Regions from separate parts of the Streptomyces sp. NPDC004629 genome, predicted to be linked through region 4. Evidence: riboswitches for the same ligand, from Rfam matches in the RefSeq annotation. Region 4 holds a riboswitch; each other region holds the start of a gene.
What was found. Region 4 has a riboswitch for cyclic di-AMP ahead of ACFYTE_RS00675 (NlpC/P60 family protein). Riboswitches for the same ligand answer to the same signal wherever they lie in the genome.
Positions count from the first base shown of each region.

Region 1: another riboswitch for cyclic di-AMP. It lies ahead of ACFYTE_RS06960 (M23 family metallopeptidase); the one in region 4 lies ahead of ACFYTE_RS00675 (NlpC/P60 family protein).
Region 2: another riboswitch for cyclic di-AMP. It lies ahead of ACFYTE_RS02975 (peptidoglycan DD-metalloendopeptidase family protein); the one in region 4 lies ahead of ACFYTE_RS00675 (NlpC/P60 family protein).
Region 3: another riboswitch for cyclic di-AMP. It lies ahead of ACFYTE_RS23500 (M23 family metallopeptidase); the one in region 4 lies ahead of ACFYTE_RS00675 (NlpC/P60 family protein).

Region 1 is NZ_JBIALO010000003.1:358,232-365,324, reverse strand. Features, by position in the region: gene ACFYTE_RS06970 (PrsW family intramembrane metalloprotease) at 1-999, shown strand, start outside; gene ACFYTE_RS06965 (aldo/keto reductase) at 1,398-2,342, opposite strand; gene ACFYTE_RS06960 (M23 family metallopeptidase) at 2,490-3,530, opposite strand; cyclic di-AMP (ydaO/yuaA leader) riboswitch at 3,538-3,697, opposite strand; tRNA gene ACFYTE_RS06955 (tRNA-Met) at 4,018-4,091, opposite strand; gene ACFYTE_RS06950 (dihydrofolate reductase family protein) at 4,165-5,295, opposite strand; gene ACFYTE_RS06945 (MarR family winged helix-turn-helix transcriptional regulator) at 5,406-5,921, shown strand; gene ribA (GTP cyclohydrolase II) at 6,053-6,688, shown strand; gene ACFYTE_RS06935 (hypothetical protein) at 6,819-7,064, opposite strand; gene ACFYTE_RS06930 (TetR/AcrR family transcriptional regulator C-terminal domain-containing protein) at 7,063-7,093, shown strand, end outside.
Region 2 is NZ_JBIALO010000002.1:1,365-8,457, reverse strand. Features, by position in the region: gene ACFYTE_RS02980 (SGNH/GDSL hydrolase family protein) at 1-309, opposite strand, end outside; gene ACFYTE_RS02975 (peptidoglycan DD-metalloendopeptidase family protein) at 563-1,561, opposite strand; cyclic di-AMP (ydaO/yuaA leader) riboswitch at 1,566-1,723, opposite strand; partial or broken gene ACFYTE_RS02970 (alpha-galactosidase) at 2,160-3,194, opposite strand; gene ACFYTE_RS02965 (tyrosine-protein phosphatase) at 3,253-4,050, shown strand; gene ACFYTE_RS02960 (DUF6126 family protein) at 4,138-4,260, opposite strand; gene ACFYTE_RS02955 (helix-turn-helix domain-containing protein) at 4,257-4,856, opposite strand; gene ACFYTE_RS02950 (aspartate aminotransferase family protein) at 4,948-6,333, opposite strand; gene dxs (1-deoxy-D-xylulose-5-phosphate synthase) at 6,330-7,093, opposite strand, start outside.
Region 3 is NZ_JBIALO010000015.1:87,679-94,771, reverse strand. Features, by position in the region: gene ACFYTE_RS23510 (M16 family metallopeptidase) at 1-1,392, shown strand, start outside; gene ACFYTE_RS23505 (M16 family metallopeptidase) at 1,389-2,777, shown strand; cyclic di-AMP (ydaO/yuaA leader) riboswitch at 2,993-3,151, shown strand; gene ACFYTE_RS23500 (M23 family metallopeptidase) at 3,164-3,919, shown strand; partial or broken gene ACFYTE_RS23495 (GntR family transcriptional regulator) at 4,108-4,802, shown strand; gene ACFYTE_RS23490 (HPr family phosphocarrier protein) at 4,984-5,265, opposite strand; gene ACFYTE_RS23485 (GNAT family N-acetyltransferase) at 5,442-7,093, shown strand, end outside.
Region 4 is NZ_JBIALO010000001.1:140,165-147,257, forward strand. Features, by position in the region: gene ACFYTE_RS00670 (tellurite resistance/C4-dicarboxylate transporter family protein) at 1-809, opposite strand, end outside; gene ACFYTE_RS00675 (NlpC/P60 family protein) at 941-2,155, opposite strand; cyclic di-AMP (ydaO/yuaA leader) riboswitch at 2,164-2,335, opposite strand; gene pcrA (DNA helicase PcrA) at 2,598-5,087, shown strand; gene ACFYTE_RS00685 (M23 family metallopeptidase) at 5,164-6,711, opposite strand.

The sequences.
Region 1 (7,093 bases), on a different contig from region 4:
GTCGCCAACAGCTTCGCCACACGGTGGATAGCCACGACGACGACGGATCCGACCAGCGCGGACACCCTCGGCGCGACGGTCATAGCGCCCGTCGTCGAGGAGACCGCCAAGGCCGCCGCCGTCCTCCTGGTGTTCCTCTTCCGCCGGCGGGACTTCACCGGGATCGTCGACGGGGTGGTGATAGCGGGGGTCACCGCCACCGGGTTCGCCTTCACCGAGAACATCCTCTACCTCGGTACGGCCTTCGGCACGGACCAGCTCACCGGCGACCGCGGCATCGCCTCCGTCACCGCCGCCACCTTCTTCGTGCGCGTCATCATGTCCCCGTTCGCGCACCCCCTCTTCACCGTCCTGACCGGCATCGGCTTCGGTATCGCCGCGCGCGCCGCGGACCGGGGGCCCGCGCGACGGGCCCTGCTGCCGCTGTGCGGGCTGCTGCTGGCGATGGGCATGCACGCGTTCTGGAACGGTTCGTCCACCTTCGGCGAGTACGGGTTCTTCGCGGTGTACGGGGCGTTCATGGTGCCCGCGTTCGGGCTGCTGACCTGGCTGGCGATCTGGACCCGGCAGCGCGAGCTGCGGATGGTGCGGGAGGAGCTGCCGGCGTATGTGTTCGCGGGCTGGCTGGGGCCCGCCGAGCCGTTCGCGCTGGGCTCGATGGGGGCGCGGCGGCTGGCCCGGGACTACGCAGGCCACCACCTCGGCAAGCAGGCGGCGCGGGCGGTGGCCCAGTACGAGGCGTACGCGACGTCCCTGGCGTTCCTGCGGCAGCGCGGCCGGCGGGGGCGGGCCGGGGCGGACTTCGTCGTACGGGAGCGGGAGTTACTGGCCGAGTTGTGGCAGCGGCGGGCGGTGGCCCGGCCGGCCCTGGAGTACGCGGCACGCTCGAACGCGCCGGCGTGGCCGGTTCCCGGCGCACCGACGCCGTACGGCTACCCGGCACCGCCCCATGCCCAGCCGACGGTGCCGTACCCGACGTACAACCCTTACCGGTCGTAACCCTTGAGTGACGGGGCGGCGGTCGGGTGCGGGAGCATCGTGGCCTTTCGCGCAGTTCCCCGCGCCCCTGTGGGCGCCGCCGCCCGTCGTGTTCCTGCGGTCTCCGCCGTCGCGCGGTGGCGGCTCAGCGTGGTGTCCAGACGAACCACACTCGCGCCAAGGGCGCCGCATCAGCCCACAGCACCCCACCCCACCAGGGGCGCAGGGAACTGCGCGAGGAACCACAACGCTCCCGCAGCCAACCGACTACCTGCCACCCGCGCGGACCACACCCGCTCAGGGCGCCGCATCAGCCCACAAGACTGCGCCCCATAGGGGCGCGGGGAACTGCGCAACCCGCCGCAACGCTCCCGCACACGACCGACCACCCGCCGCCCGCGCGGAGCGCATGCGTCGGGTCAGGTCGATGCCTGGGTGAGGCGGTCGGTTTCCTCTTCCGTCAGGGTCAGGTCGGCCGCGGCGAGCAGGGCCGGGAGCTGGTCCACCGTCCGGGCCGAGGCGATCGGGGCGACCACCGTCGGCCGGGTCGCGAGCCACGCCAGCGCCACGCTGGGCACGGCGACACCGTGGGCGGCGGCGATCTCGTCCAGGGCCGTGAGGACCTTCTGGCCGCGCTCGCTCTCCAGGTGCTTGGCCGCGCCCCCGGCACGTACGCTGTCGACGGTCGTACCGGGGCGGTACTTGCCGGTGAGGAAGCCGGCGGCCAGGGAGTAGTACGGGAGGGCGGCGAGGCCGGCGCGGGCGGCGACGTCCTGGAGCGGGCCCTCGTAGGTGTCGCGCGAGACCAGGTTGTAGTGCGGCTGGAGCGCCACGTACCGGGCGAGGCCCTCGCGGTCGGAGAAGTCCAGGGACGCCTGGAGCCGCTCCGCGCTGATGTTGGACGCGGCGATGTACCGCACCTTGCCGGCCCGCACCAGTGCGTCGAGCGCGCCGATGATCTCCTCGACCGGCACGTCCGGCTTGTCGAAGTGCGTGTAGTAGAGGTCGATGTAGTCGGTGCCGAGCCGGCGCAGCGAGGCGTCCGCCGCGGCCGTGATGTTGGCGGCGGACAGTCCCGGGTAGTCGGGGTGCTGGCTGACCTTGGTGGCGATCAGGACGTCCGAACGGTTGCCGCGCGCCTTGACCCATGTGCCGATGATCGTCTCGGACTCGCCGCCCTTGTTGCCCTCGACCCACGCCGAGTAGGCGTCGGCGGTGTCGATGAGGTTGCCGCCGGCGGCCGTGTAGGCGTCGAGGACGGCGAAGGACGTCGGCTCGTCGGCGCTCCAGCCGAAGACGTTGCCGCCGAGGGCGAGCGGGAAGACCTCAAGGTCGGAGGGACCGAGTTTTTGAAGGGAAGTCATACTCGCCTTCAACGCGCCCGCCGGAACCCCCGATTCCATCACCGTACGCAAAGACCGGGTAAACACCGGACCGGCAGCCCTGACGTCGGGGGGATGGGCGCCAGGACCGCCGGGGAACGGGGGGTGTGCGGGGATGTGCCGAGTGGGTCAGGGGTTGAGGCCCTTGCTGCGCAGCCAGGCCATCGGGTCGATGCCGGTGGACTCGCCGCCGGGGTGGACCTCCAGGTGGAGGTGGGGCCCGGTGACGTTGCCCGTGGCGCCCACGCGGCCGATGACGTCCCCGGTGTTGACCTTCTGCCCGACGCTGACGCTGATCGACGACTGGTGGCAGAGCCACACCTCGGTGCCGTCGTCCAGGGTGAGGATCGTGCGGTAGCCGTAGGAGCCGGCCCAGCCCGCCTCGGTGATCGTGCCGGTGTGGACGGCCTTGATCAGCGTGCCCGTGGGGGCGGCGAAGTCGAGGCCGGTGTGATAGCCGGAGGACCACATGGAGCCGGCCTGGCCGAAGGTGCCGGTGACCGTGTACGAGGAGGTCGGCAGGGTGTACTGCCTGGCCAGCGCGGCCAGTCGCGCCTCCTCGGCCTTCTTCTTGGCGGCGGCCTCCGCCTTCTCCTTGGCGGCGGCGGCCCGGGCCGCGGCCTCCTTCTCCGCCTTGGCCGCCGCGTCGGCGACCTCCTGGTCGGCGGCGGACACGGCCGCGGCGACGGCCTTGGTCTCGGCCTGGCCCTGCTGCTGCTCGGCCTGGGCCATGATGCGGTTGCGCAGCGCCTCGCCGGCGTCGGTGGTGCCCTCGGCGCTGTCGGCCTCGGTCACGCCGACGCTGCTCAGGGCGGTCGCGGAGCCCTTGGCGGCCTCGGTGCCCGCGCCGTCGCCGAGCAGGGAGCCGACGGAGGGCAGGTCGGGCATGGAGATGGACACCGGCGGCTTGCCGGTGTTGGCGCTGGCCATGCCGCCCGCGCCGACGGCGGCTATGACGCCGACGCCGAGGACCGTGGAGCTGCGGGCGAGTCCGCCGCCGCGCTGCTTGCCGACGCGGTGCCGACCGCGTAGCGGGCGGATGGAGTCCTCGGTGGGATTCCACTCCTCCCAGGGGCCCTCGTCGGTGCGGTAGGTGCCGTAGCCGAAGGTCTCGGTGCCGTACTGGCTCGGCGCGAACGGGGCTTGTGGGGCGGGCCGGTTGGACGCCACTCGGGCGTACTCCTTTCCTTCCTCCGCCTACCGGGTTAGCTGACGGGTTCGGAGCAGGAAGGTCTCCTACGCGCGTATACCGGCCGTGTTCCCACGGCGGTGTCCGCGTGATTCACCCCAAGGTGGTGGTTCCCCGGTTCCCTTGCGGGATTCGGCGCGTGAGCACGGTGCCGCCTCTTGTGACGGCTGGGACAACCGCGCTGCGTTATCGAACGTTAATAGACTCGGAGGGCAGATTCCAAGCCGTTCAGCTTGATCGTTAACGCTTTCCGGCGCGGACTTACCGCCCATGACCGGCGAAAATCGGGCGAGTTGACCCCTCGCGCAGGGAAACTCGGGAAACCCATGGGACTTGACGGTGTGTCAGTTGTTATGCGGAGGGCGGTCGTCCGATCACCGCTCGTGACCACGCCCGAGTCGCGTCACCATGGGTGGAAAACACTCAGGGCCGGAATCCATGTACTGGATTCCGGCCCTGAGCCTTCAGTAGCGGGGACAGGATTTGAACCTGCGACCTCTGGGTTATGAGCCCAGCGAGCTACCGAGCTGCTCCACCCCGCGTCGGTGTTCCACCAGTGTACGCCATGCGCAGGACGGCGAGCACACGGACAGCCGCCCGGCCCCCGCCGGGACGTCAGCCGAGCAGATGGCGGTTCGGTTCCCTGGCCGCGGCCTCATACTCGGGCAGGACGACGACGCCGACGCCCGCGGCCGTCAGCAGCCCGCTCCCGTCGGCTCCCGCGACGAACGTGTCCGGCTCCCGCCAGGCCGTGACCACCCGTCGCACCCCCGCGTCCAGGATCAGCCGCGCGCAGGGCACGGGCCGCGAGGCCCGCCGGGCGCACGGCTCAAGGCTGCTGTAGACCGTGGCGCCGGCCAGCCGCGGATCCGCCGGATCGGTCTTGGCGAGCGCGGCCTCCTCCGCGTGAACCACGGGGTCGCCCGCCTCCCGGGAGAATCCGCGTGCCAGCTCCGTCCCGTCCGCGGCCACCACGACCGCGCCCACGCTGAACGCCGTCCGCGAGGGCGGGCACCGTTCCGCCAGCTCGCAGGCGATCCGCAGCCAGTGCCGGTCCGCGGCGACGGCCGCCGGACCGCTTCCGGGGGCGGTCGGCTCGTACCGCATCAGGACCACGTCCTCGATCCGCCGGGTCTCCAGGAGCCGCAGCCGCCCGCGCTGGTACTCCCCCGGCCCGAACAGCCGGGGCGCCCCCGGGTCCCCGACGAGCAACGGGGCGACGACGAGCTGGATTTCGTCGGCGAGACCCTGCCGGAGCAGTTGTGTGTGGACGGTCCCGCCGCCCTCGACCATCAGGCGCCGCACCCCGCGCGCCGCATACAGGTGGGAGAGGAGGGCCGGCCAGTCCAAGCGGGGGCCCAGCGGGACGACGTCGGCCGCGAGGCCGGCCCGCCGCGCCCGCTCGGCGCCCTCGTCCGTCGCGTAGAGGACCTTCTCGCCGCCGGTGTGCCAGAACCGGGCGTCCGGGTCCAGGTCGCCCGAGCCGCTGACGGCGACCTTGAGCGGGTACTCCGGCCGGCCCGCGGCGAGCCGGGCCGCGCGCCGCTCGGGCGCGTTGACCAGCAGCCGCGGGTTGTCGGCGCGGATCGTGCCCGCGCCGATCAGGATCGCGTCGACGGACGCCCGCACCTCGTCGACCCGGTCGAAGTCGGCCGGGCCGGACAGGAGCAGCCGCTCGGGGCCGGTGTCGTCCAGACAGCCGTCGAGGGAGACGGCGGCGGACAGCAGGACGTACGGGAAGGGCATCGGCGTGCTCCATCGTGGAGACGGACGGGCTGGGTCGGGCGGGGCCGGTTTCGGCGGCTCCGGATCGGCGCGGGCTTGGTTCAAGTTTGAAACAAACTTACACTGGCGGCATGACGACCCGCTGGCTCACCCCCGAGGAGCAACGCGCCTGGCGCGCGTACGTCGCGGCCTCCCTGCTGCTGGAAGACGCGATCGACCGGCAGCTCCAGCAGGACGCCGGCATGCCGCACCTGTACTACTCCATCCTGGCCAACCTCTCCGAGGCGCCGGAGCACCGGCTGCGGATGACCGACCTGGCCGAGCGGTCGAAGATCACCCGCAGCCGGCTGACATACGCAGTGACCCGGCTGGAGAAGGACGGCCTGGTCCGGCGCGAGGGGTGCCCGTCGGACCGGCGCGGCAGCATCGCCGCGCTGACGGAGGCGGGGGTGGCGGCCCTGGAGCGCACGGCACCCGGGCACGTCGAGACGGTGCGCGCCGCCGTCTTCGACCACCTCAGTGAGGAGCAGGTGGGGCAGCTGGAGGAGATCTGCACGGCGATCGCGCGGGCCTTGCACGGGGACGGGGCACGCCCCGCCTCCGAGGACCTGCCCTGGCGGCGCCGGTCGACGCCCTCCTGTTCCTGAGCGCGTCGCCCCGGCCGTTGTCGCGGGTCCGAATTCCCGTTGCTTCAAAATTGAAGCATGGAGTAGGCTCCCAGCCGAAGTCCTGTTTCAAAACTGAAGCAGATGCAGCCCTTCGGACCCGGAGAACCCGCATGCCCGACACCCCCGTCGCCACACCGCGCGCCCGCGTCCGGGTACCGCTGCGCTTCCACGACGGATACGCCGTCGACGCCGACCTCGTCACCTTCCACGGCCTCGCGGACGGCCGCGAACACCTCGCCGTCGTCCTCGGCGACGCCGGCCCCGTCCCGCTGGTCCGGCTGCACTCCGAATGCCTGACCGGCGACGTCTTCGGCTCGGCCCGCTGCGACTGCGGCCCCCAGCTGCGGGAGGCGGTCGAGCGCATCGCCGACCGCGGCGGCGTCCTGCTCTACCTGCGCCAGGAGGGCCGCGGCATCGGCCTCTACAACAAGCTCGACGCGTACGCCCTGCAGGACCAGGGCCTGGACACGTACGAGGCCAACGCCGCGCTCGGCCTGCCCGAGGACGCCCGCGACTACACGCCCGCCGCCCAGATGCTGCGCGCCCTCGGCATCGAGGAGCTGGACCTGCTGTCCAACAACCCCGACAAGGCGGAGCAGTTGCGGGCGCTGGGCGTCGGCGTCCGCGAGCGGGTGCCGACCGGTGTGTTCCGCACCGCCCACAACGTCCGCTATCTGCGGGCGAAGGTGCTGCAGACCCAGCACACGCTGCCGCTGGGCGAGCTGACGGAGCGCAACGCCGGCTGACCCGGCACCGCTGCCCCGACTTCGCCGACCCGGCCCCGCGGGCACCTCCGGGACAGCGACCCGGCCCGCGGTCACCGGCGGGCGGCGGACCAGGTCCCACGCTCACGGCACCGCGGTCACCGTCCCGCGGTCAGGGCTGGGGCCAGCAGGCCGGGAGCAGGAACGCGGGTAGCAGGGCCAGGGCGAGCAGCCCCGCCGCGACGGAGTACGCGACGCGGAATCCCAGCAGCGGCTCCCGGGCGGTCAGCGCTCGGCGCACGAAGACGGCGGCCAGCAGCACGCCGGTGAGGGCGGGGACGAGCGTCCCGGGCGCACCGACGTCGCCGCGCTCACCGCCCCGCGCGAGCCCGAACAGCAGCAGGGCGAGGCCGACCATGTTGCCTCCCGAGGTCCTGGCGGCCTGGC
Region 2 (7,093 bases), on a different contig from region 4:
CACGGCCCGTTCGAAACGCTCGGCCACTTCGTCCGGGTCGGTGCCGGGCCGCAGGATGTCGTTGCCGCCCGCGCAGAAGGAGACGAGGTCCGGCGCGAGTTCCACCGCCTGTGGGATCTGCTCGGCCACGATCTGGTCGAGCAGCCGTCCGCGCACGGCGAGATTGGTGTACTGGAAGTCGCCCTCGGGCCGGCGGTCCGCGAGCAGGACCGCGAACCGGTCGGCCCAGCCGACGAACGCCCCGTCAGGGCCGGGGTCGCCGACGCCCTCGGTGAAGCTGTCCCCCACCGCCACGTACGACCCGATCACAGTTGTGTTGTCACTCTTCGAATCGTCTGCCACGTCGGCCCATCATTCCCCTTCGGATGTGACCTACGCGATCGTAGGAAGGGGTTGACGAGCGGTGAGATAAGCCACTCCCCAAGAGTTTCCCAACGCGGGAATAGGCCGGAGGGCGGGGGTGTTGCGCAGAGAATTGCCGCGTCCGCCGGGCGCATGCGCTGAGGGCCGCACCCGGGATCCCGGGTGCGGCCCTCAGCGCATGCGGGGATGCCGCGTTCCGTCAGACGGTGACGCCGTGCGAGCGGAGGTAGGCGAGCGGGTCCACGTCCGAGCCGTAGTTCGGCGTGGTGCGGATCTCGAAGTGCAGGTGCGGGCCCGTCACATTGCCGGTCGCGCCGGACAGGCCGACCTGCTGACCCGGGGTCACGGTCTGGCCGGCCGAGACGGACAGCTGCGACAGGTGGGCGTACTGCGCGTAGTAGCCGTCGCCGAGCTTGAGGACCACCTGGTTGCCGTAGGCACCGCCCCAGCCCGCGGAGACGACGGTGCCCGCGCCGACCGCCTTGAGCGAGGTGCCGGTCGGGACGACGAAGTCGACACCGGTGTGGTAGCCGCTGGACCACATGCTGCCCGCCTTGTGGTAGGCGGTCCCGATCCGGGCGCCGTCGACCGGGAGGCCGTAACCGGTGGCGGCGGCCGTGTCGGTGGTGCCGGCGGTGCCGGTGTTCTGGGCGACCGGAGCGCTGTCGGCCGAGGTGTCGGGCGAAGACGGCGTCGACGGCTGCGCGGACCCGGTGGATTCGGTGGACGAGGACTTCGCGGAGGACGGCTCGGTGGACGGCTCGGTGGACGAGGAGTCGGTCCCCGTCGCGGCCCGCTCGCCGAGCGTGAGCTTCAGACCGGGGTGGATCAGTGAGGGGTTGCCGCCGATGGCCTCGCGGTTGTCCCGGTAGATCCGCTGCCAGCCACCGCTGACGCCCTGTTCCTCGGCGATCTTGGCGAGCCAGTCACCCGGCCGCACCGAGTACGTCCGGGTGCCGGAGTCCGCGGCGGCCGTCTTCTTCTCGACGGTGCCGGCGCCGGTGCTGATGCCGGTGCCGGTGCCGGACTGGACGGACTGCTGCGCGGCGGCGCGGGGCGCCGTCTCGGGCGTGGCGGCGTGCGCCCCGGCGGCTCCGATCAGCGGTAGGGCGAGCGCGGCGCCGCCGGTTCCGGCGGCGGCGATGGAGCGGGTGAGGCGCTGGGACTTGGGGCGGCGGTGCTTACCCTTCGCGGGCATGGCGAATTCCTCTCCGGCGCCTGCGAGGTGAGCTGTCGGGTTCGGGCTGGAGCTGCCCGGCCGCGCGCGGTGCGGCTTCACCCCTAGCCGTCCCGGAGACCGGGACAGGCAGTCGTGCCTGGTGGGTCCCCCGCTCCTGCCGAGCACGGGTGAGTGGTGTGTCGGGGATCCGGGCGGCGGCAGGATTCGGCGGTCCGTCCGGATTGGTGGCGAACGTAAGCGAGCAGGACGCAAACGGACAAGGAGCCGCTTCACCCGGTGCGCGTTTCCCTTGATCCGTCGCGGGAATTCCCGGTCACCGTCCGTGCATGTCGGGGTGGCAGTCTTTCCCAATTCCCGTAAGGGGGCTGTGCATTACGTGGTCATGACGGACGACGCACCGTCACGGGTATGACCCTGCTCACGCCCCTCATCGCATAACTGGCAATTCGGTCAGAAGGGTCAGACGCGATGCAGCGGAGGGACGTGGCGTCCAGGTCATCACGGAGTCCGGCGCGCAGCCCGTGGCGCAACAGCGCGGCGTTGCGATGCATTTCGCCCGTTTCGCGGCATTCGCGCGATACCGATGGATCGAGGCCGCGCAGCCGCAACGCCGGAACGGGTTGACCATCTCGGGTTCAACCCAGATGCCGAACCGCATGCCGAGGGGGTGCACCTGGTCGGCGAGCGGCTTGAGGCCCTGCGGGAAGCGGTCGGGGTTGCGCGTCCAGTCGCCGAGTCCGGCCCGGAAGTCGCTGATGCGGGCGCCGAACCGGCCGTCGTCGACCACGAACAGTTCCACGTCGATCGCCGTGGCCCGCCGGGCCGGCTCGCCCTGCTGCTCCTGGGCGACGGCGAAGTGCGTGGCCTCCCAGGAGTTGAAGAGCACCGGACGGTCGCGGTGCTGCGGCCTCGACACCCGCGAGCCCGCCGTCCGCGTCCGGGATGACGCACACCCGCTGGTAGGCGCGGCTCGCGCCGCCGAAGCCGCCGTAGCTCCACGGCCCCGCGAAGACGGGCCGGTGTACGGCTCCCCCGGCTCCAGCATCAGCAGGCCCGAGGCGTCGTCCTACCCGGCGCCGCCGGTGATCTGCACGCGCGCGTCCGGGAGTTGGGCGACCGCGATGCGCCAGGAACCCGACCGGCCGAGCGCGCAGCGGTACACGTCGCCGCACTCCTCGGTGGCGTCGGTGTCCGGCACCACCCAGGGCAGGTGCTGGTGCCCGGGGTGGCCGCGGCGGCGCGGAGCAGTTCCACGCGTGCCTCGCCCCGGTTGTCGAGGCGCGCCCAGCGCTCCACCACGTCACCGCGCATCCGGCAGTGCACGGTGATGGCCGGCCCCGCGCCCCGGAAGCGCGACCTCAGCTCCTCGGGTCGTACGCCTCGAAGACCCACTCGGTGCCGCGGCGCCCGGCGATGCGCACCGACAGTGCCCGACGGACGAAGCGGGGCCGCCCTCGACCGGGTACTCCTCACGCCCGTCGAGCGGCGACCCGAAGGCTCATCAGGCGGGCAGCGGACGTACGGCCGGCGCCTCGGCTTCGGCGAACGCGATACGGGGACCCCAGTGCAGGTGGAGCAGTTCGCCGGCGTCCGTGATGTGCAGCGCGCAACTGCCGCCCGGTCCGCCCGCGGCGGGAAAACCATGTCGTATGGTCGACGGCGTGCCCGCCGACGAGCCGCGTCGCGGGGTGTGACCGCAAGGAGCCTCCGTGACACAGCAGGTCCCGTCGACCGAACCCGAACTCGCCGGTGTACGCAACTTCCGTGACGTGGGCGGACTGCCGACCGCGGACGGCCGGCGGGTGCGCCCCGGCGTGCTGTTCCGCAGCGGCCACCTGGCGCACGCGACCGAGTCCGACGCCGCGTTCCTCTCCTCCCTGGGCCTGCACACGATCTTCGACTTCCGCAACGTCGCCGACCAGAAGCTGGAGGGACCGGACGTCGAACTGCCCGGCGTGCGCAACGTCAACCTGCCGCTGACCGACCCGGCGGACGGCGCCGAGTTCTGGACGATGGTCCGCGACGGCGATGTCGGCCAGCTGCGGCAACTGCTCGGCGACGGCAAGGCCGAGCACCGGATGATCGTCTCGTACCGCTCGATCATCACGGAGCGCACCGCCGAGCACTCCCGGGTGCTGCACGCGCTGGCCGAGGACAGCGTCCCGGCGCTGATGCACTGCGCGGCGGGCAAGGACCGCGCGGGCCTGTCCATCGCCGTGACCCTGCTCGCCCTCCGAGTGGAGCGGGAGGCGATCCTGACCGACTACCTGGAGTCGAACGCCAAGCACCGCCGCTACCGGGTGCGCCGCAGCGGCAGCGCGGACACCGCGTACACCCCCGAGATCATGGAACTGATCAGCCCGCTGTTCGACGCGCGCGCCGAGTATCTGACGGCCGCCATGGAGACCGTCGAGCAGACCTGGGGCGATGTCGACGCCTATCTGGAACAGGGGCTTGGTCTGGCGCCGCGGACCCGGGAGCGGCTGCGTGAGCGGCTGCTGGACTGACGGACGCTCACCCCTTGGCCCTCACTCGGCCGCCGCCCCGTCGCCGCTCACCCCTTGGCCGTCACCCGGCCGCCGCCCCGTCGCCGCTCACCCCTTGGCACCCACCTCGAACAGCAGATAGATGAAGCCCGCCACGACGTGGCCGACGGCGATGTAGATGATCAGCCGGATCCACAGGGCACGCGGGAACTTCTCCTCCATGTCACTCATGGCAGCTCTCCAGTGATGGGGCCCAGGCACAGTGCGGCCATGGGACTTTGCAGCAGGGTGTGGACGAACAGGAGCTCCACCCCGTCGTGGTCCTCGGCGGCGAGGCGGTGCGGGGTCAGCGAGTCGAAGTGCGCGCTGTCGCCGGGAGCGAGGACATGGGCGGTGTCCCCGAGGCGCAGTGCGAGCCGGCCCTTGAGGACGTACAGCCACTCCTCGCCGGGGTGCACCCGCACGATGTCGCGCTGCGAGCCGTGGGGCACGCGGACGCGCAGCGCCTGCATGCCGCGGCCGGGGGCGCCGGCCTGCCAGTAGGTCCAGCCGCCCGCACGGGTCGGTTCCATGTCCGCGGCGCGCACGATCGCGTCCCGGTCGGCGACGCTCTCGCCGAGCAGCTCCGAGACGGTCGTACCGTAGACGCGGGCCAGTGCGAGCAGCATCGGCAGGGAGGGCTGGCGCTGCCCGGTCTCCAACCGGGACAGATGGGCGGGCGAAAGACCCGCGGAGTGCGCCGCCGCCTCCAGTGTGAGGCCGGCGCGGCGGCGCAACGAGCGGAGCTGGGGCGCGACCGCGGACAGCTCGGCGTCGGAGGAGCTCATGCCTCCATTCAGCCGCAGGTTTGCCTTTCGGGCAAATTCCTTGCCTCAGAGGCAAAGCCTCATGGTCAATCGGCGAACCCGGTCGGGCCGGTCACCGGTTGGCGACCGCCTGCTTGATCAGCGTCTTGCCGAAGTCCCACATCAGACCGCCACCGCTGTGCGCGTCGTCCATCACGGCGGTGAAGGCGTCCACGAACCGGTCGACCTCGGCCTCCCCGATGACCAGCGGCGGAATCAGCTTGATCACCTCCAGATGGTCGCCGGAGACCTGGGTCAGGATGCGGTGCCGCTGAAACAGGGGGACCACGACCATCTGCGCGAACAGGCCCTTGCGGGCGGCCTGCAGCATGGTCCAGCGGCTGCGCAGCTTGAGCGAGCTGGGCCTGCCGAACTCGATGCCGATCATCAGGCCCCGGCCGCGGACGTCGGCGAGCAGTTCGTACTTGTCGACGAGCGCGGCCAGCCGGGAGCGCAACAGCTCGCCCGTCGCCCGGGCGCCCGCGACGGTCTGCTCGTCCTCCATCACCGCCAGCACGGCAAGACCGGCGGCCATCGCCTGCGCGTTGGAGCCGAAGCTCGCCGAGTGGACCAGCACGCGGTCCATGGACGAGTAGACCTTCTTGAAGATCCAGTCCTTGCCGAGGGTGGCGCCGACCGGCACATAGCCCCCGGACAGTGCCTTGGCCACACACACCAGGTCCGGCTCGACGCCGTCCTCGTGCTGGTAGGCGTAGAAGTCACCGGTCCGGCCGAGTCCGGTCTGCACCTCGTCGGCGATCAGCAGGGCCTTGTGCCGGTGCAGCAGGTCCTGCGCCGCGCGCAGATAGCCGGGCGGGGCCTCGTGCACGCCCTTGCCCTGGATCGGCTCGACGACCAGCGCGGCGACGTCGCCCTTCGCCAGTTCCCGGGCCAGGGCGTCGAGATCGCCGAGGGGTACGGCCGTGTCGGGCAGCAGCGGGGCGAAGCCGTCCCGGAAGCCCTTCTCGCCGTTGACCGAGAGCGAGCCGGTGGTCAGGCCGTGGAACGCGTGGTCGCAGTAGAGGATCCGCGGTCTGCCGGTGGCGAACCGGGCGAACTTCAGCGCGGTCTCCACCGCCTCCGTGCCGCTGTTGCCGAAGAACACCCGGTCCAGGTGCGGGCTGTGCGCGAGGAGCCGTTCGGCCAGCAGTCCGGGCAGCGGCTGGCAGTCGAACCGGGTCAGGTCGGCGAGTTGGGCGTCGAGGACGTCGTGCAGCGCCTTGCGTACGACCGGGTGGTGGCGGCCCAGGCCCATCACCCCGAACCCGGCGAGCATGTCCAGGTAGTCGTTGCCGTCCGCGTCCCAGAAGTAGGCGCCCTCGGCCCGCTCGTAGACCTTGTCGAAGCCGATGGTGTGCAGCATGCGCGGGAGCTGGTGGTTCAGGTACTTGGCGTGCAGCTCGTAGCGCTCGGCTCCGCGCTCGGCCAGGAGGGCGCCGAGGTCGAACTCCTTGGTCATTCAGCTTTCTCCTTGACTGTGCCGTCGCTGTGCTCCCCGACGGCGAGGCTCGCGCCGATCCGTCCGGCGATCTCGACGGGGGTGAGACCGATGTCGGCCAGCACCTCCGCGCGCTTGGCGTGCGCGAGGAACTGCTCCGGGATGCCGAACCGGCGCACCGGCACGTCGACGTCCGCGTCGCCGAGCGCCAGCGCCACGGCGGAACCCACCCCGGCGGCCCGGCTGTTGTCCTCCACGACGGCCACCAGGCGGTGGCCGGCGGCGAGCCCCGGCAGATCCGGGTCGACCGGTTTGACCCAGCGCGGGTCGACCACCGTGCAGCCGATGCCGCGCGCCTGAAGCAGCTCCGCGGTCTGCAGACACACCGGGGCCATGACGCCGACGGCCACCAGCAGGACATCGGGCCGCTCGGCCCGGTGCAGCACGTCCATGCCGCCGACACGGTCGACCGCGGGGATCCGCGGCCCGACCGACTCCTTCGGGAAGCGGACCAGCGTGGGCGCGTCGTCCACGGCCACGGCCTCGCGCAACTGCGCACGCAACTGGTCGGCGTCGCGCGGCGCGGCGATTCTGAGGCCGGGCACGACCTGGAGGAGCGACATGTCCCACATGCCGTTGTGGGAGGCCCCGTCGCTGCCGGTGACACCGGCCCGGTCCAGGACGAAGGTCACGCCGCAGCGGTGCAGCGCGACGTCCATCAGAAGCTGGTCGAAGGCGCGGTTGAGGAAGGTGGCGTAGACGGCGACCACCGGGTGCAGCC
Region 3 (7,093 bases), on a different contig from region 4:
ACAGCGACCGAGCACCGCCTGGCCAACGGGCTGCGCGTGGTGCTCTCCGAGGACCATCTGACCCCGGTCGCGGCGGTCTGCCTCTGGTACGACGTCGGCTCCCGTCACGAAGTCAAGGGACGCACCGGTCTGGCTCACCTCTTCGAGCACCTGATGTTCCAGGGCTCGGCGCAGGTGCAGGGCAACGGGCACTTCGAGCTGGTGCAGGGCGCCGGAGGGTCGCTGAACGGCACCACCAGCTTCGAGCGGACCAACTACTTCGAGACCATGCCCGCCCACCAGCTGGAGCTGGCCCTGTGGCTGGAGGCCGACCGCATGGGCTCGCTGCTGGCCGCGCTGGACGACGAGTCCATGGAGAACCAGCGGGACGTCGTCAAGAACGAGCGCCGCCAGCGCTACGACAACGTGCCCTACGGCACCGCCTTCGAGCGGCTGACCGCCCTCGCCTACCCCGAGGGCCACCCGTACCACCACACGCCGATCGGCTCGATGGCGGACCTGGACGCGGCCACCCTGGAGGACGCGCGCACGTTCTTCCGCACCTACTATGCGCCGAACAACGCCGTACTCTCCGTGGTCGGCGACATCGACCCGCGGCAGACGCTCGCCTGGATCGAGAAGTACTTCGGTTCGATCCCGTCCCACGACGGCAAGCCCGAGCCCCGTGACGGCTCGCTGCCCCTGACCATCGGGGAGCAGCTGCGCGAGGTCGTCGTGGAGGAGGTCCCGGCCCGCGCCCTGATGGCCGCCTACCGGCTGCCGCAGGACGGCACGCGCGCGTGCGACGCGGCAGACCTGGCGCTCACGGTCCTCGGCGGCGGCGAGTCCTCCCGCCTGTACAACCGGCTGGTGCGGCGGGACCGTACGGCGGTGGCGGCCGGGTTCGGCCTGCTGCGGCTGGCCGGCGCGCCGTCCCTGGGCTGGCTGGACGTGAAGACCTCCGGTGACGTCGAGGTGCCGGTCATCGAGGCCGCCATCGACGAGGAGCTGGCCCGGTTCGCCGAGCAGGGCCCCACGTCCGAGGAGATGGAGCGCGCCCAGGCGCAGTTGGAGCGCGAGTGGCTGGACCGGCTCGGCACGGTCGCGGGCCGCGCCGACGAACTGTGCCGGTACGCCGTCCTGTTCGGTGACCCGCAGCTCGCCCTCACCGCCGTGCAGCGGGTCCTGGAGGTGACCGCCGAGGAGGTCCAGGCGGTCGCCCAGGCCCGGTTGCGTCCGGACAACCGCGCGGTGCTCGTCTACGAGCCGCTCTCTGCCGAGTCCGCGGAGCAGACCGAGGACGTGGACGTCCCCGAGGACCCCGAGTCCGAAGCCACCGTCGAAGCCGGCGACAACGGCGGCAACGGCGGCAACGGCGGCAACGGCGACAACAACGAGGAGGCGGCCAAGTGACCGAGCTCGCCGCGATGGAGTTCCACCCGCAGCCCCGCGCGGGCGAGGCGAAGCCGTGGGCGTTCCCGGCCCCCGAGCGCGGCACGCTGGACAACGGTCTGACCGTGCTGCGCTGCCACCGGCCCGGCCAGCAGGTCGTCGCCGTCGAGGTGCTGCTGTCCGCGCCGCTGGACGCCGAGCCGTCCGGTCTCGACGGCGTCGCCACGATCATGGCGCGGGCCTTCTCCGAGGGCACCGACCGGCACTCCGCCGAGGAGTTCGCCGCCGAACTGGAGCGGGCGGGCGCCACGCTGGACTCGCACGCCGACCATCCGGGCGTCCGGCTGAGCCTGGAGGTCCCGGCCTCCCGCGTGGCCAAGGGTCTCGGGCTGCTGTCCGACGCGCTGCGCGCGCCCGCGTTCGCCGACAGCGAGGTGGAGCGGCTGGTCCGCAACCGCCTCGACGAGATCCCGCACGAGCTGGCCAACCCGTCCCGCCGCGCCGCCAAGGAGCTTTCCAAGGAGCTGTTCCCGGCGGCCTCGCGCATGTCGCGTCCGCGCCAGGGCACCGAGGAGACCGTCGCCAAGATCGACGCGGCGGCGGTGCGCGCCTTCTACGAGCGGCACGTGCGGCCCGCGACGGCCACCGCCGTGGTCGTCGGCGACCTGACCGGCATCGATCTGGACGCGCTGCTCGGCGAGTCCCTGGGGGCGTGGACCGGCGCCGCGTCCCAGCCGCGTCCGGTGCCGTCGGTGAGCGCCGACGACCGCGGCCGGGTCGTCATCGTGGACCGTCCCGGTGCCGTCCAGACGCAGCTGCTCATCGGCCGCGTCGGCGCCGACCGGCATGACCGGGTCTGGCCCGCCCAGGTGCTCGGCACGTACTGCCTCGGCGGCACCCTCACCTCCCGGCTCGACCGCGTTCTGCGGGAGGAGAAGGGCTACACCTACGGCGTGCGCGCCTTCGGCCAGGTCCTCAGGTCCGCCTCCGACGGCACGGGCGCCTCGCTGCTCGCCATCAGCGGCTCCGTGGACACCCCGAACACCGGTCCCGCGCTGGCCGACCTGTGGACGGTGCTGCGCACGCTGGCCGAGGAGGGGCTCACCGATGCCGAGCGCGACGTCGCCGTGCAGAACCTCGTCGGGGTGGCGCCGCTGAAGTACGAGACGGCGGCGGCCGTGGCGAGCACGCTCGCCGACCAGGTGGAGCAGCACCTGCCGGACGACTACCAGGCGAACCTGTACCGGCAGCTGGCCGCCACGGGCACCGTGGAGGCCACCGCCGCGGTGGTGAACGCGTTCCCGGTGGACCGGCTGGTGACGGTCCTGGTCGGCGACGCCGCGCAGATCAAGGAGCCGGCCGAGGCGCTCGGTATCGGCGAGGTACACGTGGTGTCCGCGGAGTAGGCGGAGCAGTTCGAGGTCCGGCACACGCGCGTGGGGCCCTGACGACCGGTCGTCAGGGCCCTTCCGTTCCCCCGGGGTGCCCGAATTGTGGCGGAGGGTGCCTGTCTGCGCTGTGGGATGCGCTACAAACACCCTGTTCGGTTTGGGGAGGGAAAGTGGCCCCCCTTAGCGTCGTCCGGGCTGTTCGTCAGGCAGTGCGCCGCGCCCGCGGCACCGGACAGCCATCGCCGAGTCCCCGTACGGCGCGAGCCAGGGGAGCCGGGGACCCAAGTCCCTGAGGTGAATCGGGCGTCCGCGCGGTGTGCGGCCTCCCGTAGGAGACCTTCCTGCTCCGAACCTGTCAGCTAACCCGGTAGGCGAGAAGGAAGGAAAGGACCAGCCACTTCATGGCGTTCACCCGCGCCACCGGGAAGCATCGTCGTTCCGGCCGGATGCACCGCACCTCCGCCCGCGCCGCGGGCGTCGCGACCCTCGCCGCCACCGGCGTCATGGGCACCTTCGCGGCCGGCCCGGCGCACGCCGCCGGGACCACCGCGGAGCAGACAGGCCTCATCCCCGTCGTCGGCATCGGCGACTCGGTCGCCGAGCAGATAGGCGCCCAGGCGGCCGCGCAGCGGCAGGCCGCCGAGGAGAAGGCGGCCGAGGAGGCCGCGCGCAAGGCGGCGGCGCGGCGGGCGGCGACGGAACGCGCGGCCGAGGTCCGGGCGGCCCGCGAGGCCGAGCGCAGGCGACTGAACGCCTACGTCGTGCCGATCGCGCACTCCTATGTCTCCACCGGCTACCGCACCGGCGGCTCCCTGTGGTCCTCCGGCACCCACACCGGCATCGACTTCCACGCCGCCGCCGGTACCGCCGTCCACGCGGTGGGCTCCGGCACCGTCGTGTCGGCCGGCTGGGGCGGCGCGTACGGCTACGAGGTGGTGATCCGGATGGCCGACGGCATGTACACCCAGTACGGCCATCTGTCGTCCGTCGGTGTCTCGGTGGGCGAGCGGGTCACTCCGGGGCGGCAGCTCGGGCTCTCCGGCTCGACGGGCAACACGACCGGCCCGCACCTGCATTTCGAGGCGCGGACGACCGCGGAGTACGGCTCCGACGTCGACCCCGTCGCCTATCTCCGCAAGCACGGCGTGAACGTCTGACGACCGGCGGCGCGTGGGTGCCGCGGCCCCGGCTCGCGAGCCGGGGTTTTCGTCGTTTCGGACGCCCCGATGTCCAAAAAATATCCATGGAATCCGGCCCGCCATCGGAAATTCCGGCTCATTGTCATAGAGTCACGGAACACACGTCAATCGTCGGCGTTTCACGGGGATTAAGGCGGAGGTCGGTCATGCGTATTCCGGCGCACTCGGTGTGCACGGCGATCCGGGACGACATCGTCGCCGGTGTCTACGAGCGCGGCAGCCGGCTCACCGAGGAAGTGCTCGCGCGCCGCTACGGCGTCTCGCGCGTCCCCGTCCGTGAGGCCCTGCGCACCCTGGAGGCGGAGGGGTTCGTGGTGACGCGGCGGCACGCGGGCGCGTGCGTGGCCGAACCCACCGAGCAGGACGCCGCCGACCTGCTGGAGATGCGCCTGCTCCTGGAGCCGCTGGGCGCCTCCCGGGCCGCCCAGCGGCGCACCGAGGCCCACCTCAAGGTGCTGCGCGGCCTGGTCAGGCTGGGGCAGGAGCGGGCCAGGAGGGGCAACAGCGAGGATCTGCGCTCCCTCGGCGGCTGGTTCCACGTGACGCTCGCCCAGGCCACCGGCAGCCAGGCCCTGACCTCGACGCTCACCCAACTCCGGCACAAGATCGCCTGGATGTACGCGGTGGAGTCGCCCGCCGGCCCCGTCGAGTCCTGGGCGGAGCACGGCGCCGTCGTGGACGCGGTGGCGCGCGGCGATGCGGAGCGTGCGCGGGCGGTCATGGCCCTGCACACCGAGCGTGCGACGGCCGCGCACCGGCTGCGGTCTCCCCGGGCGGTGACCGCGCCGAGCGCGTGAGGGATTCGCAACACGCTGTAAACATGCCGAGTCTGCGAAATTAACACGGGCGCCGTATACAAAGAGGGGAATTAAGGAGGGCGGGTCCTGCCGCTGTCCCTTTATGTCGTGCCCCGGATTTATGGCCGACTGTCGGGTGCGGGCCGGCGGTGAATTCATGCGACCGGTCGTGAAAACACGGAAGCCGCGTCACCTTTTCAGGGCGACGCGGCTTCAAAAACCGGCTCAGACGGTCTCGGGCAGCTCTTCCAGCCCCTCGGCGACCAGCTTCGCCAGCCGGTCCAGGGCGGCGTCCGCGCCCTCGGCGTCGGAGGTGAGGACGATCTCCTCGCCCCCCTGGGCGCCCAGGCCGAGAACGGCCAGCATGGAGGCCGCGTTGACCGGGGTGCCCCCGGCCTTGGCGATCGTCACCGGGACGCCTGCGGCCGTGGCGGCTCGGACGAAGATGGAGGCGGGACGGGCGTGGAGGCCCTCGGCCCAGCCGACGTTGACGCGGCGCTCAGCCATGTGTTGCTGCCCTTCGGTGTTCAGGGTTGTCTAGACCAGTTTTCCATACGGTGAAGCGAGCCCGGAGCGGGCCTGTCGCCCGCTCCGGCGTGTCGTCGGACCGCGGCCTCGGTCCGACTCCATCCCCCACAGACTGCCTTGCGACGTTGTCATTGGCGAGCCGTACTCTGGGGCCCATGCAGAACCCGGCGGACCGGCAGGACCGGCACGAGTACCCCGCCCACTGGGAGGCGGACGTGGTACTGCGCGACGGCGGCACCGCGCGCATCCGGCCCATCACCGTTGATGACGCCGACCGCCTGGTCAGCTTCTACGAGCAGGTCTCCAACGAGTCGAAGTACTACCGCTTCTTCGCGCCGTACCCCCGCCTGTCCGCCAAGGACGTCCACCGCTTCACGCACCACGACTTCGTGGACCGGGTGGGGCTCGCGGCCACCATCGGCGGCGAGTTCATCGCCACCGTACGCTACGACCGCATCGGCGCCGACGGCGCGCCCGCCGCCGGCCCCGCGGACGAGGCCGAGGTCGCCTTCCTGGTGCAGGACGCGCACCAGGGACGCGGCGTCGCCTCCGCCCTGCTGGAGCACATCGCCGCCGTCGCCCGCGAACGCGGCATCCGTCGCTTCGCCGCCGAGGTGCTGCCGGCCAACACCAAGATGATCAAGGTGTTCACGGACGCCGGCTACACGCAGAAGCGCAGCTTCGAGGACGGCGTCGTACGCCTGGAGTTGGATCTGGAACCCACCGACCGCTCGCTCGCCGTGCAGCGCGCGCGGGAGCAGCGCGCCGAGGCGCGGTCGGTGCGCCGGCTGCTCGCACCCCGCTCCGTCGCGGTCCTCGGCGTGGGCCGCACGCCCGGCGGCGTCGGCCGCGGCGTCCTCGGCAACATCCGGGACGCCGGATTCACCGGAAGCCTGTACGCCGTCAACACGGCCTTCCCCGAGGAGCTGCAGCAGGTCGACGGCGTACCCGCGTACCGATCGGTCCGGGACATCGCGGACCCCGTGGACCTCGCGGTCGTCGCCGTCCCGGCCGAACAGGTCACCGAGGCGGTCACCGACTGCGGCGAACACGGCGTGCAGGGCCTCGTGGTGCTCTCCGCCGGATACGCGGAGAGCGGGCCCGAGGGGCGCGAGCGGCAGCGCGCCCTCGTCCGGCACGCGCGCACGTACGGCATGCGGCTCGTCGGGCCGAACGCCTTCGGAGTCATCAACACCTCTCCCGAGGTGCGGCTCAACGCCTCGCTCGCGCCCGAGCTGCCGCGCCCCGGACGGATCGGCCTGTTCGCCCAGTCCGGGGCGATCGGCATCGCCCTGCTGTCCCGGCTGCACCGGCGCGGCGGAGGCGTCACCGGCGTCACGGGCGTGTCCACCTTCGTGTCGTCGGGCAACCGCGCGGACGTCTCCGGCAACGACCTCATCCAGTACTGGTACGACGACCCCGACACCGATGTCGTCCTCATGTACCTGGAGACCATCGGCAACCCGCGCAAGTTCACCCGGCTGGCGCGCCGGACGGCCGTGGCCAAGCCGCTGGTCGTGGTGCAGGGCGCCGGAACCGCGCCCCAGGGCCACGCGGTCCGGGCCACCCGGCTGCCGCGCGCGACCGTGTCCGCGCTGCTGCGGCAGGCGGGAGTCGTCCGGGTCGACACGATCACCGAACTGGTCGACACGGGACTCCTCCTCGCGCGCCAGCCGCTGCCCGCCGGACCCCGGGTGGCGATCCTCGGGAACTCCGAGTCGCTGGGGCTGCTCACCTACGACCGGTGCCTGGCCGAGGGACTGCGCCCGGAGCGGCCGCTGGACCTGACGACCGGGGCCACGGCGCA
Region 4 (7,093 bases):
CCCATCGGGAACACCGTCGACCAGCGGCGCACGTCGTAGCGCGGGCGGGGCCGGACCACCTCCGCGAGCACCAGGACGACGTAGCAGGCCAGGTCGAGGGCGAGCAGCCCCACGGTCACGCTGTGCAGGACGTCCTGGTCGTCCTCGTTCCACAGATACAGCGCCGGGCCGCCGGCGGTGATCAGCTTCGCCCCGGCCAGTGCCGAGATGGCGAGCGCGCCGGCCAGCACCCAGTGGTCCCCGGCCCCGCCGAGCACCTGCCGGGCGTCGAACCGGGCCAGCGCGACCAGATACAGCGCCAGCCCCAGCCAGAACAGCACCAGCGCCGTGTGCGCGAGCCACGCCGTCGACTCCGCGGCGGCCAGGGTGACGCCGAGCACGGCGAGCCCCTGCGTGGCCACGCAGATCAAGAACACCGCACCGGGCATCCGCCGCCGCAGGCCCCGTCCGACGAGGAACAGCAGCACCGGCCAGAGCACGGCGGCCGGCGCGAGCAACGCCGCGGCGAGGGTGTGCCCGCCGAGCACGGAGATTCGGGTGCCGAGCACCGTCGTCGCGGCCACGGCGGTGAGCGCGCCCGGCGTCCGCGCCCCGGCCAGCCACCGCTTACGGTCGCGCAGCACACCCGCGACGAAGTCCACGGCGAGCGCCAGCCAGGCGACACAGCCCAGCGCCAGGGCGATCAGGGACAGGGTCTCGTACCCGGTCAGGTGCAGCCCCAGCGAGACGATGCCGGTCGCCATCACGGCGGCACCGGCCGCCGGCGGACGCTGCGCCCACCAGGCGCGAAGGGGTGAGGTGCCGGGCATGCGCCCGATGCTAGGGAGCACCGGGCGCACCGACGGCGTGGCACGCGCGCGTACGTAGCAAAAACGCGCGGGCGCGGGACACGGCGGGACGCGAACGCGTCCACGCGCGCGTGGACGCGAGCCCGACCGGGTCAGGCCGGCCGTACCACACTGTGGATGATCGAATCCCCGGCGTAGTAGATCGACTCCTCGCGGACGTAGGCGCCCGGCTTCGGGGCGTGAATCATCATGCCGTTGCCGATGTAGAGACCCACGTGGCTGACGTCGTCGTAGAAGAAGACCAGGTCACCGGGCTGTGCGTTGGTGAGGGCGACCGTGGTGCCGGCTTCGACCTGGCTGTAGGTGGTGCGCGGCAGGCTGACGCCCGCTGCCTTCCAGGCGGCCTGGGTGAGCCCCGAGCAGTCGTAGGAGTCGGGTCCGGTGGCACCCCAGACGTACGGCTTGCCGATCTGCGCGCGGGCGAACGCGATCGCCTTCTCGGCCTTGGTGGCGTAGGCGGAGCCGGACGAGGACGAAGAAGAGGAGGAAGGGGAGGAAGAGGAGGATGGGGAAGACGACGAAGACGACGAAGACGACGAAGACGACGAAGAGTCCGTGGAGTTCGACGCGTCGCTTTCCTGCCGGGCCGCCGCCTGCTCCGCCTGCTGCTTGGCCAGCTCGGCCGCCTTCCGCGCGGCCTCCTCCTGCTTGCGCTTCTCGATCGCCGCGAGCCGTGCCTTCTCCTCCGCCGACAGCTTGGACAGCAACTGGCGCGCGGTGGAGAGCTTCTTCTGGACGGTGGCCTTGGCGGTCTGGAGTTCGTCCTGCGACTCGGTGAGCGTCTCCAGGCTCTTCGTGGCCTCCCGCCGCTTCTTCATGGTCGCCGACTGCTCGGTGACGTAGTCGTCGACCGCGGACTTCTGACGCGAGGTCAGCCGGTTCATCAGCTGGGACCGGTCGAAGTAGTCCTGCGGGGTGTCCGCGAGCAGGAAGGTGGCGGTGTCGGGGGCGGCGGCCCCCGTCCGGTACTGCGCGGCGGCGAACGCCCCCAGTTCTTCACGGGCCTTGTTGAGCCGGCCCGTGCGCCGGGCGACGTCGTCCAGGAGGGTGTCGACCTGCTTGCGCTGCTTGCCGGTCTTCTCCTTGGCCGCGTTGTACTTCTCGGTCGCCGACTCGGCCTGCCGGTACAGGTCGTCGACCTTCCGCTGCACCTCCTCCACGCTCGGCCGGTCGCCGTCGGGAGTGGGGGCGGCGTTCGCCGTCTGGGAGAGCAGGGCCACGGAGGTGAGGGCGGCGGTGGCCAGGGCGGGGGTCCGTATGCCGGCCGCGCGGGTACCCGCGGAGCGCGACTTGCGATGCGACGCCAAGAAAGGCGACTCCTTCCGTGCTCCGCCTACCGAGTTAGCTGTCGGGTTCGGGCGGGTGGTTCGGAAGGGTTGCCCTACGGCCGTTCCCCGCGCGGGGGTTGGGCCGATTCACCCCAAGGTCGGTGTGGGTCCCCGGCTCCGCGCACCATGCGGGCGCGCCGGACTCGGCGGTGGCCGTACGGCCCGGCGACGTTCGCCGGTGGGGGTCGTACGGCCTGCCCGGCACGGTAGCCAACTCGTGTGGCGCCTGTGAAGGTTGATGGGTGATATGCCCGATACATTTTCGTGACCTGCCGGGGGGATGCCGTCTGGGTGACAGGGCGATTCCGTACGGTGAGCGGTTTGCGCGGCCTGCGCCCGGAACCGGACCCGCCGCAGGAACCGGGCCATCTTCCCGGGGCGGCGGCGGGTTGTCGGTGGCGCGGCCTAGACTCGGAGAGCGATGAGCAGCCTCTTTGACGACAGCTTCCTGGCGGACCTCCAAGCCCCCCGCGGGCAGGACGAGGAGCCCCCGCCGCCGCCCGAGGACGATCACGCTCCGGAGCCGGTTCCGGACGATCTGTTCGGCGGGAAGTTCGACGTGCCCCCGGACCGGGACTCCTATTACGGCAACGGCGCCCCACGGCCGGTCATCGACCCGGCCGCGCTCCTGCACGGGCTGAACGACAACCAGCGCGCCGCCGTCGTGCACGCGGGCTCCCCGCTGCTCATCGTGGCCGGCGCCGGCTCCGGCAAGACCCGGGTGCTCACGCACCGCATCGCCCATCTGCTGGCGGAGCGCAAGGTGCACCCGGGGCAGATCCTCGCGATCACCTTCACCAACAAGGCCGCGGGCGAGATGAAGGAGCGCGTCGAGCAGCTCGTCGGCCCGCGCGCCAACGCCATGTGGGTGATGACCTTCCACAGCGCGTGCGTGCGCATCCTGCGCCGTGAGAGCAAGCGCCTCGGCTTCACCTCGTCCTTCTCGATCTACGACGCCGCCGACTCCAAGCGTCTGATGGCCCTGGTCTGCCGCGACCTGGACCTCGACCCGAAGCGCTTCCCGCCCAAGTCCTTCAGCGCCAAGATCTCCAACCTGAAGAACGAGCTGATCGACGAGGAGGACTTCGCCGCCCAGGCGAGCGAGGGATTCGACAAGACCCTCGCCCAGGCGTACGCGCTCTACCAGTCCCGTCTCCGCGAGGCGAACGCGCTCGACTTCGACGACCTGATCATGACGACGGTCAACCTGTTGCGCGCCTTCCCGGACGTCGCCGAGCACTACCGCCGCCGCTTCCGCCATGTGCTCGTGGACGAGTACCAGGACACCAACCACGCGCAGTACGCCCTGGTGCGCGCACTCGTCGGGACCGCCGAGCACCCGGTGGACGTGCCGCCGGGCGAGCACGACCTGCCGCCCGCCGAACTGTGTGTCGTGGGCGACGCCGACCAGTCGATCTACGCCTTCCGCGGCGCGACCATCCGCAACATCCTCCAGTTCGAGGAGGACTACCCGGACGCGACGACGATCCTCCTGGAGCAGAACTACCGCTCCACGCAGACGATCCTGTCCGCCGCCAACGCCGTCATCGAGCGCAACGAGTCCCGCCGCCCCAAGAACCTGTGGACCAACGCGGGCGCGGGCGCCACCATCACCGGGTATGTCGCGGACACCGAGCACGACGAGGCACAGTTCGTCGCCGACGAGATAGACCGGCTGACCGACGCGGGCGAGGCCAAGTCCGGCGATGTCGCCGTGTTCTACCGCACCAACGCCCAGTCCCGTGTCTTCGAAGAGATCTTCATCCGCGTCGGCCTGCCCTACAAGGTCGTCGGCGGAGTCCGCTTCTACGAACGCAAGGAGGTCCGGGACGTCCTCGCCTACCTGCGGGTGCTGGCCAACCCGGAGGACTCGGTCCCGCTGCGCCGCATCCTGAACGTGCCCAAGCGCGGCATCGGCGAGCGCGCCGAAGCGATGATCGACGCACTCGCGCAGCGCGAGAAGATCAGCTTCTCGCAGGCGCTGCGCCGCGTGGACGAGGCGTACGGCATGGCCGCCCGGTCCACCAACGCCGTCCAGCGGTTCAACGTGCTGATGGAGGAGCTGCGTACGATCGTCGAGTCCGGTGCCGGCCCGGCGACCGTCCTGGAGGCGGTGCTCGAACGCACCGGCTACCTCGCCGAGTTGCAGGCCTCGACCGACCCGCAGGACGAGACCCGGATCGAGAACCTTCAGGAACTCGCCTCCGTGGCCCTGGAGTTCGAGCAGGAGCGGGGTGAGGGAGAGACGGCCGCGGGAGGCACGCTCGCCGACTTCCTGGAGCAGGTCGCGCTGGTCGCCGACTCCGACCAGATCCCGGACGAGGAGGAGGGCGACGGCGTCATCACCCTGATGACCCTGCACACCGCCAAGGGCCTGGAGTTCCCGGTGGTCTTCCTGACCGGCATGGAGGACGGCGTCTTCCCGCACATGCGCGCCCTCGGCCAGACCAAGGAACTGGAGGAGGAGCGGCGCCTGGCGTACGTCGGCATCACACGCGCGCGGGAGCGGCTCTACCTCACCCGGTCCACCATGCGCAGCGCCTGGGGCCAGCCCTCGTACAACCCGCCGTCGCGGTTCCTGGAGGAGATCCCGGCCGCCCACCTGGAGTGGAAGCGGACGGGAGCCACGGCGCCCGTGTCGTCCGGACCGGCATCCGGCATCGCGGCGTCGCTGTCGTCGTCCCGCTCCCGCTCCTCCGTGGCGGGTGCGTCCGGGTTCGCCACGCGCAGGACGTCGGAGAAGCCGGTGGTCTCCCTGGCCGTCGGCGACCGGGTCACGCACGACCAGTTCGGGCTCGGCACGGTCGTCGCCGTGGCGGGCACGGGGGACAAGGCCCAGGCGACGATCGACTTCGGAGACTCGAAGCCCAAGCGGCTGCTGCTGCGGTACGCGCCGGTGGAGAAGCTGTAGTCCCTTGAGTCGGGCCCCTGCCGACCGGCGGGGGCCCGCGGACGGGACCTTGAGCCAGTGAGTGGGCCGGCGGTGCTTACGTCGGGTCGAGTCCGTGGCTGCGCAGCCACGGCAGCGGGTCGATCGCCGAGCCGCCGGCCGGGCGCACCTCGAAGTGCAGGTGCGGACCGGTGGAGTTGCCCGAGTTCCCGGAGTACGCGATCGGCTGCCCGGCCTTGACGGACGTACCGGAGACGACCCGATAGCTGGAGAGGTGGCAGTACCACGTCTCCGTGCCGTCCTTCGCCGTCACGATCATCATGTTGCCGTAGGCGCTGTTCCACTCCGTGCGGACGGTGCCGTCCGTCGCGGCCAGCACCGTCGTGCCGTACGAGACGGGAAAGTCGATACCGGTGTGCACGGACATCCAGTTCACGCCGGCCTGGCCGAAGTAGGCGCTGAGCCCGTGCTGGGCGACCGGGATCGCGAACTTGGGGCGCAGCCGCTCCCGGAGCGCCGCCTCGGCCTGCGCCTTCTTCTTCTCGGCGTCCTGCTGGGCCTTGAGGTCGATGCGCTCCTGCGTGCGGCTGGCCCGGTCGGCGAAGTCGTCGGCGCCGGCGGAGAGGCTTTCGAGCTGGGTGTCCAGCTTGTTGTTGGCGGCCGACGGTTTCACCGGCGTCGCATCGGAGGCGGAGGCGGTGGTGTCCGTGCCGTCGTCGGTCAGACCGCCCACCGAGGCGGCGGCGATTCCGGCGACCCCCATCACACAGGCCGAGGGCACGGCGATGGTCAGCAGCGCGGAGCGTTTGGGGGGCGGGCGGCGCCGGGAGCGGGCCGCGGCGCGCGAGCCCGTGCGCGAAACGGGCGCCGGGGTGACCTCTTCCTGGTCGTCGAGCAGCGGCATCGCCGCGGGCAGTTCACCGGTGGCGGCCGACTCGCCCTCTTCCGGGGCGCGTTCCTCGTAGGCGGCCTGCGCTGCGTCCTCATAGCCGGCTTCGTCGTACGTGTTCTGCTCGTACGCGTTCTCCTCGTAGGAATGCGCTTCGTAGGCGTTCGCTTCGTACGAGGTCTGCTCGAACGTGCCGGTCGTGTGCTGGTCGAAGGGCTCGGCCCGCTGCTCGGACTCGGCGCCGTCGGAGTTCCACTGCGTGGCGTCGTACGCGCCGGTGTCGAACGCCTGGGTGCCCCACTCCCACTGCTGGGTCGGGTCGGCACCGCCAGGCCGGCCGGCCTGGTCGGCCTGGAGCCAGGCGCCGGAGTCCCACTGACCGCTGGTCTCGGGCGATGAGCCCTGCTGCGGCAATGTCCACGCCGTGGCGTCGTAGGCACCGCTGTCGTACACGGCCTGGTGCTGCGCCGCATACGAGTCGTAGTTCACGGTGGCGTTGGCCCCCGTCGACCAGTGCGTGCTGTCGTACCCGCCGGTGGCCCCGGCCTCTCCCGGGAGATTGCCGAAGAGTGGGTCGGCGTCGAAGGCCGCGGTGGCCTGCGCGCCAGACGGAAATCCGTTGGCGTCGTAGCCGCCGTACGTGGTGAAGTCGCCGTACTGGGCTTCCTGTGCGCCGTGGGACGCGTAGTGCGCCGAGGCCGCTTCGGAAGCCGGAGTCGGGGTGGTCAGGGTCCCCGACGGGTGACGGTCGTTCACCAACTTCTCTTTCGCCTCGACAACAGGGGCTGCCAGAGCAGTGCGGCGACTGTACCCGGCGGTACGTGGGCGCGACAATCTTCCGCTGGTTTCGCGTCCGCAGGAAACGGGCATTCGGCCGTGTTTCGGGGGACCGTGGACGCGGGTTTGGCCTTGTGTTCGAAGAGTGTTCGATGGTCGGGGGGTGTCCGGGAGCGCGAGGGCGCCCGATGTGGGACGTGCGGCCGCGTTGTGCGGTCGTGTCGCGGGGTGGTTCTGCCGGCCGGCCGGGCGGTCCCGTCGCGCCGGGCCGCCCCTGGATCCGGTCGGGAGCCGGTCGGGAGCCGGTCGGGCGGCGGCCAGCCAGGTGTTCCTGGGCCGGACGCCGCCCGCTCTCCGCCTG